Alkalihalobacterium alkalinitrilicum: one gene and its partner. The protein of the gene in region 2 binds, or shares a complex with, the protein of the main gene of each other region. Links are inferred from orthologs where the notes say so. Each region holds a gene or a part of one and is shown on either strand. Other genes may lie near its edges.

Evidence for each region.
Region 1: the proteins of acpP (region 2) and fabF are in contact, whole or in part, in a solved structure (PDB 6OKG), measured with the Escherichia coli proteins. The link is inferred for Alkalihalobacterium alkalinitrilicum from one-to-one orthologs.

What each region holds. Positions count from the first base shown.
Region 1 is NZ_KV917368.1:4,901,041-4,907,800, reverse strand. The notes cover bases 2,627-5,456. They hold fabF (beta-ketoacyl-ACP synthase II), read right to left. Parts: upstream 4,746-5,456; coding sequence 3,507-4,745; downstream 2,627-3,506. Other genes in these bases: BK574_RS23630 (beta-ketoacyl-ACP synthase III), read right to left, coding at 4,800-5,456; BK574_RS23640 (LCP family protein), read left to right, coding at 2,627-3,387. Also shown: RNA polymerase sigma factor SigY, read left to right, coding at 1-353; BK574_RS23655 (YxlC family protein), read left to right, coding at 346-693; BK574_RS23650 (sigmaY antisigma factor component), read left to right, coding at 686-895; BK574_RS23645 (acetyl-CoA hydrolase/transferase family protein), read right to left, coding at 923-2,209; more of BK574_RS23640, read left to right, coding at 2,413-2,626; more of BK574_RS23630, read right to left, coding at 5,457-5,744; BK574_RS23625 (hypothetical protein), read left to right, coding at 5,991-6,257; BK574_RS23620 (penicillin-binding protein), read right to left, coding at 6,361-6,627; BK574_RS23615 (ComZ family protein), read right to left, coding at 6,713-6,760. UniProt on the Escherichia coli protein: Involved in the type II fatty acid elongation cycle. Catalyzes the elongation of a wide range of acyl-ACP by the addition of two carbons from malonyl-ACP to an acyl acceptor.
Region 2 is NZ_KV917368.1:5,416,423-5,423,124, reverse strand. What follows is about bases 2,028-4,799. They hold acpP (acyl carrier protein), read right to left. Parts: upstream 3,645-4,799; coding sequence 3,411-3,644; downstream 2,028-3,410. Other genes in these bases: fabD (ACP S-malonyltransferase), read right to left, coding at 4,520-4,799; fabG (3-oxoacyl-[acyl-carrier-protein] reductase), read right to left, coding at 3,773-4,516; rnc (ribonuclease III), read right to left, coding at 2,478-3,266; BK574_RS26225 (DUF1128 domain-containing protein), read left to right, coding at 2,149-2,370. Also shown: chromosome segregation protein SMC, read right to left, coding at 1-1,900; more of fabD, read right to left, coding at 4,800-5,461; phosphate acyltransferase PlsX, read right to left, coding at 5,500-6,498; transcription factor FapR, read right to left, coding at 6,637-6,702. UniProt on the Escherichia coli protein: Carrier of the growing fatty acid chain in fatty acid biosynthesis.

The DNA of each region.
Region 1 (6,760 bases), 520 kb from region 2 along the record:
TTCATCAGTATAACGGAAAAGCAAAGTTTTCAACATGGTTGATTCAAATCGGTACAAATCTTTATATCGATGCATTACGTAAGATAAAAACGGAAAACAAATGGGTTAAAGAACAACAATATGGTGAGTTGATAAAAAAAGTATCTCTTCAACCAAATGATAAATGGACAGACACCGTGGAACAGCTCTACCAATTATCTGAAGACGTACGCCTCCCACTCATACTAAAACATTATTATGGATACTCATACGACGAAATTGGACGCTTTCCAAAGATCCCTGAAGGAACAGCAAAATCTAGAGTTCATACTGCCATTCAACAGCTAAGGAAGGAGTTAAGTAGAGATGAATAATCAAAAGGACACTGAAAAAAAACTTGAACCGTTTGAACAAGAGATCCACAATTCATTAAATAAACTTGAACAAAATTTCGAAGTAACTCCCCCTTCAATTCTGGAACTTGAACAGCTAGTTGAAACGGTTCAAACCAATCAAAAGAAAAAACTTTATCAAGAGTTACTTCTGTTCTGGGGTATTGCTATCTTTGTGATAGCCCTTGTATTGTGGAGTTATGCTAATTTCTTTATTGTTATATTTATGGGACAAATTGCCATTGTTGCTTGTTTAATTGGATACTTTTACTATTCTTTAAGAAAAAATTGGTCGATAAGAAAGGGTTACCAAAATGAATGAGCTAAAAGACTTAACAATTTATCATTGGCTCATGATTGCAACAATTCTTATCATACAAAGCACGTGGTTATTTATTGATGCAAAACGACGTGGGCACCGACGGTGGTTTTGGGGCATATGGGGACTAATTCATGCTCCTATACCATTAATTGTATATTTATTATGGTCTAGATTACTCGTTCAAAAACTTCGTACCAAATAAGAGGCTGACATTACGTCAGCCTTCTATTTAGATTAAAAAGCCCATCTTCTTCGCTTCATAAGTTAACTCTTCTCTAAATTTCGGATGAGCGATTTCAATTAGATTTTTTGTTCGCTCACGAATTGTTTTTCCTCTTAGTTTTGCAACCCCATATTCCGTAACAACATAATCAACATCGTTTTTCGATGTCGTAACAACTGCTCCATTCGGTAAAGTAGGAACAATCTTGGAGATTTCTCCATTTTTTGCAGTGGAATGTAAACAAATCACCCCTCTACCTTCTTTTGCCATTCGAGCACCAATTCCAAAATCACCTTGTCCTCCTGTAGAAGAGTAATATCTTCCACCAATCGTTTCTGAATTACATTGACCAAGGAAATCTACTTCCACAGTTGCATTGATTGTTACAATTCGGTCGATACTGGCAATATAACGGACATTATTGGATTCATCTACTGGCAACATAAACACATTTTTATTTTCATGCATAAAATCATAAAGTCGTTTCGTTCCATACGCAAATGTCGCCGTCATTTTCCCAGGGGCTAGTGGATTATTCCGATTAGAGATAGCACTACTTTCAAAAAGATCCACGACTTGATCTGGAATCATTTCCGTAAAAATCGTTAAATCTTGGTAAGACTTTAAATCATTCATTATAGCGTTTGGGATTGCTCCAAAGCCAATTTGTAATGTATCACCGTTTTTAATCAATTCTGCGATTGAATTACCAATAATTTTATCCTCTTCACGGACTGGTATTGACGGTGTTTCTGGTAACGGTTGATGGTTTTCAAAGATAGCATCGACTTGACTAATATGAATTTGGTTTTTTCCATACGTTCTTGGCATATATTCGTTAACTTCTACAATAATCATTACGCTTTTGTCCATAAAAAAAGAAATATAATCACAATTCGTGCCGAGAGAGAAATATCCATTTTCATCCATTGGCGAAACTGCAACCATCAATACCCGATTTGAAGTAATTTCATTCAGTATATACGGTAAGTCTGAAAAATGGTTTGGTAATAAATCAATTTGATGTTCATAAAAAGCTCGCCGTTCATCCTTGTTTAAAAACATTGATACAATGTTTAATTTATCTTTGTTCGTTTGTAATACAGGTCGCAGCGAAAGCATTTGAAACAATCGATTTCCCTTTAGGTGATCAGCTTTTGGTAGTGCATCTAATAATCCAGGGGGTTCCCCTACTGCGATCGGAACAATAATATCTGTTTGTGGTTGGATCAAATTAACTGTCTGTAAAGCTGATGCTATTCGTTTTTGTTCAAATATTTTAGTAATGTTCATAATTCCTCCAACACTTAGTTCCAAAAATTTTTTTGATACGTAATAAAAATCAACAAATACTAATACTAAATTAACCTTATTTACTTTACTTAAGAACAAACATAACGTCAATTTATATAAATTATTTTTATAATTTAGCTTTTACTCAATTGTTAATCTTATTTAATTTTTTTCTGGATGCGATGAGGAGGGGGCCGAATAGTATGAGTTCACGTGATTATAGAAAACGAAACAAACAATATAAATGGAGAAAACGGATTACCATTCTCATTTCACTCACATTCCTACTTTTGATAGCTTTTGGAGCTTATGGAAAAATTGGATATGAAAACGCACGGAAAAATTCATTAGAAACACTTGAAGAATCTGCTTCTCTAGTTATAAAAGATCAAGAAGCCATTCCTTTTCATGCAGAAGTTCAAGAGAAAAATGGGCCTGTACATATTCTTTTAATTGGGGTAGACAAAGCAGAAGGAGATCGTTCACGAACAGACACGATTATGATTGCTCAATACCATCCTAATCAAGGAACTGCGAAAGTGGCTTCAATTATGCGAGATAGTTATGTTGCGATACCTGATCATCAACCGAACAAGATTAATGCTTCTTTTTTTCTCGGTGGTCCCGAACTCTTAAGAAGGACCATAAAAGAAAATTTTGACATTGATCTCCATTATTACGCGATGGTTAACTTTGATGGTTTTGAGCGAATCGTCGATACAATAGCACCAAATGGTATTGAGATTAACGTTGAACATCGAATGTATAAACCATCGATAAAATTACACTTTGAACCAGGTAAACAAATTGTAAATGGTAAAGATACGTTAAGATATGTTCGTTTTCGCGATGACCATGAAAATGATTTTGGACGAGTTCGCCGCCAACAAGAAGTGCTTTCCACTTTGAAAGATGAAATGCTAACGATTCGCGGTGTTACAAAAGTCCCGCAACTCATTGGTTCGATCGAACCCTACATTGATACAAATATGAATACGAGGAAAGTTTTAAGCTTAGGGAAGGACTTTTTCCTTAACCCCGTGGAAGACATTGATACCATCACCATACCAATTGAACATAGTTTTACAGACAAACGATATCCGCACGCAGGATTAGTTCTTGATATAGATATTGAAAAAAATAAAGAGGCTCTGCATCAATTTTTACAATATGATTAGAAGAACACAATTGACAGAATGGCGATTTAATTCCTTACATCCTCTAAAGAAAGACATATCAAGGTAAATAAAAAAAATGCCAGTCCCTTTAGACAGATAAGGAACTGGCACTTTTTTATTTATTCAGCATACTTCTTAAGAACGATGCAAGCATTATGTCCACCAAAACCGAGAGAGTTGCTAATCGCTGCTCTAATGTTTTGTTTTCTCGCTTCGTTTGGAACATAATCTAAATCACATTCAGGGTCAGGTGTTTCGTAATTGATCGTTGGAGGAATAATACCTTCTTCGATCGCTTTTGCTGTAAAAATTGCTTCTACAGCCCCAGCTGCCCCTAGTAAATGCCCCGTCATTGACTTTGTTGAACTAATAGCTAACTCTTTCGCATGATCTCCAAATACTGTTTTAATAGCCATCGTTTCAAACTTATCATTATATGGAGTACTTGTTCCATGTGCATTCATGTAATCTAATTCTTCAGGTTGCAAATCAGCGTCTGCAATAGCCTGGAGCATCGCTCGTACGCCGCCTTCACCTTCTGGAGCTGGAGCTGTTACATGGTAAGCATCACCTGTTGCGCCATATCCAGCGATTTCTGCATAGATTTTTGCTCCACGCGCTTGAGCTGACTCCAGTGACTCTAAAATAAGGATCCCAGCTCCTTCTCCCATAACAAAGCCATCTCGGTTCAAATCAAATGGTCTTGATGCATTTTTCGGATCTTCATTCGTCGAAATCGCTTTAGCAGCACAGAAACCAGCAACCGCCATGTCAGTAATCGGTGCTTCAGCTCCTCCTGTAATCATGAAATCCGCATCTCCACGTTGTATAACTTTAAATGCATCTCCAATTGAGTTTGTACCAGAAGCACATGCTGTTACCGAACAAGAATTAATCCCTTTTGCACCAGTTACAATTGACACTTGTCCTGAAGCCATATCAGGAATCATCATTGGCACAAAGAAAGGACTTACACGACGATAACCTTTTTCCTCAAATATACGGAATTGTTGTTCGTACGTTTCCATTCCACCGATACCTGACCCAATCCAAACACCAACACGAGGTGCGATCTCGTCCGTAATTTTTAAGTCAGCATCTTCTAGTGCCATTATTGATGCTGCAACCGCAAATTGAGTAAAGCGGTCCATTTTCCGAGCGTCTTTTTTATCCATAAATTGTGTAGGATCAAAATCGCTAACTTCCGCTGCAACTTTCATAGGAAATTTGGATGCATCCACACGTGTTAAAGGGGCAACACCCGAAACACCTGTAATGGCATTATTCCACATCGTTTCAACATCACAACCGATTGGTGACACAGTTCCTAATCCTGTAATAACTACACGTCTTTTCATATCGATCTCTCTCTCCTTTAATCACTTCATTTGCTTCGTTTTTCAATTGTAAGGTTAGCGCCCCCAGCGGATTGCGACTGCTCCCCAAACGAGGCCAGCACCAAACCCAACAAGGACAACCAAACTTCCATCTTTAATTTTACCATTTTTTAGTTCCTCAACTAATGCAATTGGAATTGAAGAAGAGGATGTGTTTCCGTATTTATTAACTGTTACAGCCATTTTTTCAATTGGAAGTTCTAATCTTTCACGAGAAGCTTCCATAATTCGAATATTAGCTTGATGTGGCACTAAATAGTCAACATCTTCTTTTGTTAGACCTGCTTTATCAAGTACTTTTAAAGAAGATTCACCCATTTGGCGAACAGCAAATTTAAAGACTTCACGTCCATTCATGTAAAGGTGTTTCTTTTGATGAATGTGCATCGCACCTCTACCATCTGCACCTAGTTCAAAGGATAGAATACCTTTGCCTTCTGATACAGGACCTAACACAGCCGCACCTGCACCGTCTCCAAAAAGAACAGCAGTATTACGGTCAGTCATGTCTGTTATTTTCGTTAACTTCTCAACACCGACTACGAGTACGTTTGTATATGCTCCTGTCGTGATAAATTGCTGCGCTGTTACTAATCCATAAATAAACCCTGCACACGCAGCACTAATATCCATTGCAGCTGCATTAATTGTACCTAGCTGATCTTGTATCATTGCTGAAACTGACGGAAACGGCATGTCAGGTGTAACCGTTGCCACTAATATTAAATCAATATCTTCAGGTGCAATTCCTGAATTTTCAATTGCTTCTTTTGCTGCTGCAAACGCCATATGAGAAGTATTAATGTTTTCAGAAGCAAATCGTCTTTCTTCAATTCCTGTCCTTGTTCTGATCCACTCATCTGATGTATCTAACATCTTTTCAAATTCTGCATTAGTTACTACTCGATCTCCTAAAAAGCTTCCCATACCAAGTATTCCAGCATTGATCTTCTTTTCCATATTCCTTCCCCCTTAACAATGACAATACTTCATATCTATAGATACTTACTATCAATTATTATGACCTAGTACTAATTTTATCTTAAAAATCATGTATTGTCTATATTCCTACAATTTCTCTCTATATTAAAATGGGTGTTTCAACTAAACACCTATTATTATGTACTAGCATATCTATTACTATAAGGGGTAGTTAAAATAACAATACTTTTTTGGGGAAAATTTCAATGCAAGGAGGCTTTATCTATGGAACAAGAAAAAAAATCACCTGAAAATCAAGGAGATTTCTTTGATCAATTAATGTTCGGAAAACCAAGATCACAAAGTGAAAATACAGAAGAACCTTCGTCAAACTCATCCGACAATGAAGAGACTACAAATCAGCAAGAAGCAAATCAAGAAAAAAGCCAAATAGAATATATTATGGAAATTGCTCAAGTCGTCGGTCCTTACCTTTCAAAACTTTCACCTATGCTCTCTAACTTACAATCATTTTTCTCTAACAAAAAATAAAGGAGGCTGACTCCCAAAGTGTTGGCCCTTCAGGTATCCACACAATGTGGTCCTGAAGGGTTTTTCACTTTTTAATGAGTCAGCCTCTTTATATTATTTAACTTTACCAAAATCCTCCGCCATAAGGGGTTGGACCAAACTGTGGACCGAAACTCGGGCCAAATTGCGGGCCATAACTCGGACCGAATTGCGGACCATAACTCGGGCCAAACTGTGGACCGTAATATGGGCCACCATAAGCTCCGCCACCAAATCCACCAAATAAGAAAGGACTAACTGCTAATCCAGCTAAAAACGGTAGTACTGGAAAGTGACGATGATGGCCATGGCCATGACCTGAACCATCTCGGTACATCGGATAGTAGTTCATTTTGGAAAACTCCTTCCATCATGTTTTCACTACTTATCCTATGTACTCGCCCTCCTCAATGAGCCTGTCCGATTTATGCAAATTTTTAATTGCTACTTTCTTCTTTTCCTAATTCATATGCTTCATTCATTAC
Region 2 (6,702 bases):
CTCCTTCTATACTCTTCGCTATAATCACATGACCTAACAGATTTCCAATCACTTGATCATATCTAGGATCAAAATGAATTAATTGTGAGGCAATCCCAATAAAAGCGTCGTGCCTTTCAATTTGCTGAATCACGTCTGCTCGAATTCCACGTCCTTTAATGACAGGTAACGGTAAAAATGTTGCTCGACCAAAGCCATTTTTTTTCAAAAATGCAATGGCCTGTCTCGCTGCTTCTTCTGTTTCAACAACTATATGTTGAGTAGCTCCACCTAGCGCAATTTCAATTGCTGTTTCATACTGTTTTGGAACGTTGACCAACTCTGCAATTGCACCAACAACCCCTTGGAGTTGTTTATTTTTTGCTTTTAAAATTTCTTTGACTCCTTGAAAAAAACCAGAAAAATCAGCTTGCATTTCTTCAATAACATCTTTCCTAGAACGAACTTGTTGAATTATGCGGAAGGCTTCATAAAGTTGTGTTTGTCTAGTCTCATACTCTTTATTTAATTTTTCAAGCTTAGATTCTAAAGCTCGGAATTGGTCTACTATTCCATGGAGGTCCTCTTGGCGATTATTTACGAGTCGTTCGTACTCTTCCTTCTTTAACAACACTTCTTCTCGTAACTGAAGAAGTTGTTCGTTATCTTCAATTAATATTTTCTTTTTGCGACTTGTTACAGTGACTTGTTCTTCTAGGTAACGAATTTCATTCCGAATCGAAGCTTGCTCATTTACAATCTCTATGTAATCTGACTTTAAACGGTCAAGTTCACCTTCTAAGTCTTCTTGCGCTAAGGCTAATCGTTCTTGACGTTCCGTTAACTCCATTGTTCTCGTTTGAAATTCTTTTTCAATTTTTCGTAATGACTCGTTTTCAGCCGTTAATTGTTTGTCGAGCAACTGCCTTTTTTCTTTGAGCTCGTTGATCGTTTTAATGAGTTGGTCTCGATTAAAGTGAAAGTTCTTCTTTCTTTCCTTTAGAACTTCCTTTTGCCCTTCACTTTTTTCTAGGGCCTGACTTGATTGAAGCAATTCGTCTTGAAGCTCATTTAATGACGTATCAAGTTGACGCAATTCCGCACGAACACTCTCAGACTTTTCTTCTTTTTCTTTAACCTTTAAAGAAAGTTCATCTCGACTCTGTTCTAACGATTGTAACTGCGCTTTTTCCGTTTTCCATTTTTCATGGAGTTCGGTGATTTCGTAGACCATTAATGCTACTTCAACTTCTTTTAACTCTTCTTTTTTTTGTAAGAAATCTTTAGCAACTGATGATTGAATTCGTAAAGGCTCAATTTGTCCTTCTAATTCGTGAAGAATGTCTTCTACACGGTTTAAGTTTTCTTGTGTTTCCCAGAGCTTCTTTTCAGCTTTAAGCTTACGGTTTTTATATTTAAGTACTCCCGCAGCTTCTTCAAAAATAACTCTGCGGTCTTCAGCTTTACTGCTTAATATTTCTTCTACTTTTCCTTGACCGATAATAGAAAAAGCTTCCTTACCTAAACCGGAATCCATAAATAGATCAACAATATCTTTCAATCTACAGGTTTGCTTATTAAGCTGATATTCACTTTCACCTGAACGATATACTCGCCTCGTGACACTTACTTCAGTGTAATCTATCGCTAAATGCTGATCTTGGTTATCAAGAACTAGCGTAATTTCTGCAAAATTTAATGGTTTTCTCGTATCACTACCTGCAAAAATGATATCTTCCATTTTTGATCCCCGTAGTGACTTTGCCGATTGTTCACCAAGTACCCAACGGATCCCATCCGAAATATTACTTTTCCCACTTCCATTCGGGCCGACGACAGCTGTTACTCCAGAGTCGAATTCTATTGTCATCCTGTCTGCGAATGACTTAAAGCCCATTACCTCGAATCGTTTGAGGAACATGTTCCTTCCCCCTCAATAATTAGAAAAACAGGATTTTTCGCCAAGAGTGGAGAAAATCAATGTCTTTTCATATACTTTAATTCTTTAAAAAAGTAACCTTTCCTAAAGTGTAAATAACAACTTTCCTATTTTATCATACCACTAATCGAAGTTGTTCAAAAAGTTCTCTGAATGAATGTTTTAAGACAAATGAGTTATTCTATGATATGATAACCGCATGAAACCTTCAAAAAGAAAGGAATGCTAAAATGGATTTATCTGTTTCGAGCCGTGAAAATATCGAATATATGTTAGAGGAAATAAAGAAGAAGTTACAAATTGTCAATGCAGGAGCCTTAAAAGCTGCAAGTTTTGAGACCGACAAATACGAAGATTTAAAAGATATTTATGATTTAGTACAGCGTCAAAGTAACTTTAGTGTATCTGAATTAGACGCGATCGTTTCTGAATTAGGTCGCCTTCGTAAATAACATAAATGGTGATGTAATTTAGAATATTTGTAGAAACCCCCACTTTTTTTTTCAGAAAAGTGGGGGTTTCTCAATACATAAGAGAAAGACTATTATCTCCCTCGTTTTTATAGTTTTTCACTTAATTTTAGTAATGCTTGTTGAGCAGCATGTTGTTCGGCTTCTTTCTTTGAACGCCCTACTCCCACTCCGAGGATTTGTTCATTTAATAATACTTCTGAAACAAACTCACGACTATGCGCTGGTCCTCTTTCTTGTACAATTTCATAATGAATTTGCCCGATGTTATCTCGTTGGACAAATTCTTGTAATTGGCTTTTGAAATCCATCATATGCGAAAAAGCACCGTCATTAATCTTTGGATATATCGTTTTATCGAGGAAACAGTATACAGAATCAAGTCCTTGATCCAAATAAAGTGATCCAATAAAGGATTCGAAAACATCAGCAAGCAGCGCCGGTCGTTGTCTTCCTCCTGTCATTTCTTCGCCCTTCCCTAATAATACTAATTCACCAAATGACAACTCATTTGCTAGATTAGCTAAGGAAGCTTCGCAGACAATGGCAGCACGCAGCTTGGTCATATCTCCTTCACTCATCGTATCAAACTTTTTATATAAATACTGTGAAACTGCTAACTCTAAAACCGCATCTCCTAAAAATTCAAGTCGTTCGTTATCATGACTTGAGTTAATTCGATGCTCATTCACATAGGATGAATGAGTGAAAGCTTGAATAAGCAATTTATTATTATTAAATTCTAGACCGATTTTTTGGAGCAACGCATCAAACTTCTCTTTTTGCTTTAACGACAAAGTAAGTCTACGTGGTTGTCTTTTTCGGTCTCCATGATGGTTTGTATATCTTTTTCGATAATGCCTTGAAGAATTTGGCATGTCTTACCTCCAAACTGCCTTAGCTGGGATGAAAAGCAAGAGGCTGACTCAAATTCGTGCAGAACTCCTCATTTTTCTGTATCGACTTAGAGGGGCGGACACATAATTTGAGTAGCCTCATACTATATATTTCCTATCCAAGAACTACTGTTGGCTTTGAATATAGCTAACTACATCTTGAACAGTAGAGATTTTTTCAGCTTCCTCATCAGAAATCTCAAGGTCAAACTCGTCCTCTAATTCCATAACAAGCTCAACCACATCTAATGAATCTGCACCAAGATCGTCTTTAAATGAAGATTCAGGCTTTACCTCTGATTCTTCAACCCCAAGACGGTCAACGATAATTTTAGTAATGCGCTCTAAAGTTTCTGCCATCTTCCGTTCACCTCCTCTCAAAAAGGTTACTTATTATCTTATTTTATGTACAAAATAACATCGTATCTATTTTGCATGAAACGATTAATAAAAGCAAATCCTTTCTAAAAGCAAAAAAGAAAGATTTATTATGGCATGTACATTCCGCCATCTACATGAAGTGTTTGCCCCGTCATGTAACTGCTATCCTCAGATGCAAGAAACCTTACAACACGAGCAATTTCTTGAGGTTGTCCTAGTTTCGCTAATGGAATTTGATTTAGCATACTCGCTTTAATGTCATCAGTTAATTGATCCGTCATATCAGTTTCAATAAACCCTGGTGCAACGGCATTGACCGTAATATTACGATTAGCAAGCTCACGAGCTAATGACTTCGTTAATCCGATTACACCTGCTTTTGCTGCAACATAGTTCGCTTGTCCTGCATTTCCTAACACACCAACGACAGAAGAAATATTAATAATACGACCTGAACGTTGTTTCATCATTTGACGAGTCACTGCTTTAGCACAATTAAAGACACCTTTTAAATTGGTGTTGATTACAGCGTCCCAATCTTCATCCTTCATACGCATGACAAGTGTATCGCGAGTAATCCCTGCATTGTTGACTAATATATCTAGAGAACCATACGTAGAAATTACTTCTTTAATCATTGCTTGTACATCTTCACTAATCGCAACATCCGCTTGGATCGCAAATGCTTCTCCACCGTTTTCGGTAATTTCATTCACGACCGCTTCTGCCTTTTCTTTACTTCCTGCATAATTCACAGCTACTTTTGCACCATTTTGTGCTAATTCAAGAGCAATTGCTTTTCCGATTCCTCTTGAGGCACCAGTTACTAGTGCGACTTTTCCGTTCAGCATGTTTTATTCTCCTTTCAACTTCGATAACATCGCATCTATGGATTCCATATCATTCACTGCAAACACATTGACTCTTCGTTCAACTTTACGCACTAAACCACTTAATACGTTCCCTGCACCTATTTCAATAAAAGTGTCGACACCAAGATCCAGTAAGCGACGAACTGTATCTTCCCAGAGTACCGGAGAATACACTTGTTCAATCAGTTTTTCTTTAATTTGTTTAGAATCGGTTACGACGGCAGCCGTAACATTCGCAATAACTGGAATTTTTGCTTCTGAAATTGTAATTCCGTCCAATACGTTTGTTAGCTTATCAGCCGCTGGTTTCATTAAAGACGAATGGAATGGACCACTGACTTGTAATGGGAGTGCTCGCTTAGCTCCTTTTTCTTTCGCTAACACCGAAGCTTTACGAACTCCTTCTGCAGTACCACTAATTACAATTTGTCCAGGACAATTTAAATTCGCTAACTGAACCGCATCACCATTGTTAGACACTTCTTCCGTAACTTCTAATAATGCTTCACGGTCCATTCCTAATATAGCAGCCATGGCACCTTCACCGGCTGGTACAGCTTCCTCCATAAACAATCCACGTTGTCTAACAGCATGAACAGCATCTTGAAACGATAAACTTTTCGCACAAACAAGTGCACTGTATTCACCTAAACTATGACCTGCAACATAATCGGGCGTAATATCATATGCTTTCAATGCTTCTAATACCGCTACACTCATCGTTAGTAATGCTGGTTGTGTATTTTCAGTACGTTTAAGCTGATCTTCGGGTCCATTTAACATTATATTTGAAAGTGCATAACCTAACTGCTTATCAGCTATGTCATAAATCGCCTGGAGCTCTGGTCTATTTTCAATGAGATTTTGTCCCATCCCTACAAATTGTGATCCTTGTCCTGGAAAGATAAACGCAATTTTTCCCATCTTTTTCTCCTTTTATTAGTAATGTTAATCAATCTTTATTAATCAGCTTGTTGATTATGTTTAGCGACTTCATTTTTAATCGTTGTTACAACTTGTTGTTCTACCATTTCTCTGGCTTGGACAATAGTATGATAGAACGCAACTTCATCAGATGAACCGTGCGACTTAATGACAGGAGCTTTTAATCCAAATAAAGCGGCCCCCCCATACTCAGAATAATCCATCGTTTTCTTTATTCTCATAAAACTAGGTTTTAACAAGCCCGCTACAAGCTTATTAAAAAGATTACCTGTTAATTCTCGTTTTAAGATGGTAAATAATGAAGTGGCAGCTCCCTCTGTCGCTTTTAGGACAATATTGCCTGTAAAACCATCACAAACGACAACATCAACAGCACCATTTAATAGATCTCTAGCTTCAACATTGCCAACAAAATTAATATTTAACTCTTGTAACAAAGGGAATGTTAATTTTGTTAACTCGTTTCCTTTACCATCTTCCGTCCCAACATTGAGTAAACCAACTTTCGGTTGCTTCACTTTTCGAACCATTTGCATATAAATGCTTCCCATAATGGCATATTGGTTTAGGTGTTCAGGTTTTGCATCCATGTTTGCCCCGACATCGAGAATTAAAAAACCTTTACCATTAACCGTCGGAAACATTGGGGCTAATGCAGGGCGATCAATGCCTTGGATTCTGCCAACATAAAGGAGTCCAGCTGCCATTAGGGCACCTGTATTACCTGCAGAAATACATGCATCGGCTCGTCCTTCCTTCACTTCTTTAACAGCAAGAACCATTGAAGCACCTTTTTTTCGTCGAACCGCGGTTGCTGGTGAGTCGTCATCTTCAATCTTTTCTTCGGTATGTAAAATCGTAATACGATCACTTGGTTGAATATATTTCGTTATTTTTTGTTCATTTCCTACTAATGTAATAGCAAGATCAGGAAATTCGTTTAACGCTTTTACGGCGGCATCAATAGAGGCTTTTGGTGCCTTGTCACCGCCCATAGCATCAATTGCGAGTTTCATGTTAGCAAACCTCTTTTCTTTCATCGGTCAATAATAGTTTAAATATCGATTGCCTTAATTCCTTCTTTTTCTTTACAAAAACCTGATAAACCTTTTGACAAACCTACCCAAAAACCGCCAACAATCGATGTTCATAATTTATGATTGTTTCGATCTGAACATAACAAACTCACCTGAGAATACTTTTTCTTGATTGACAAAACT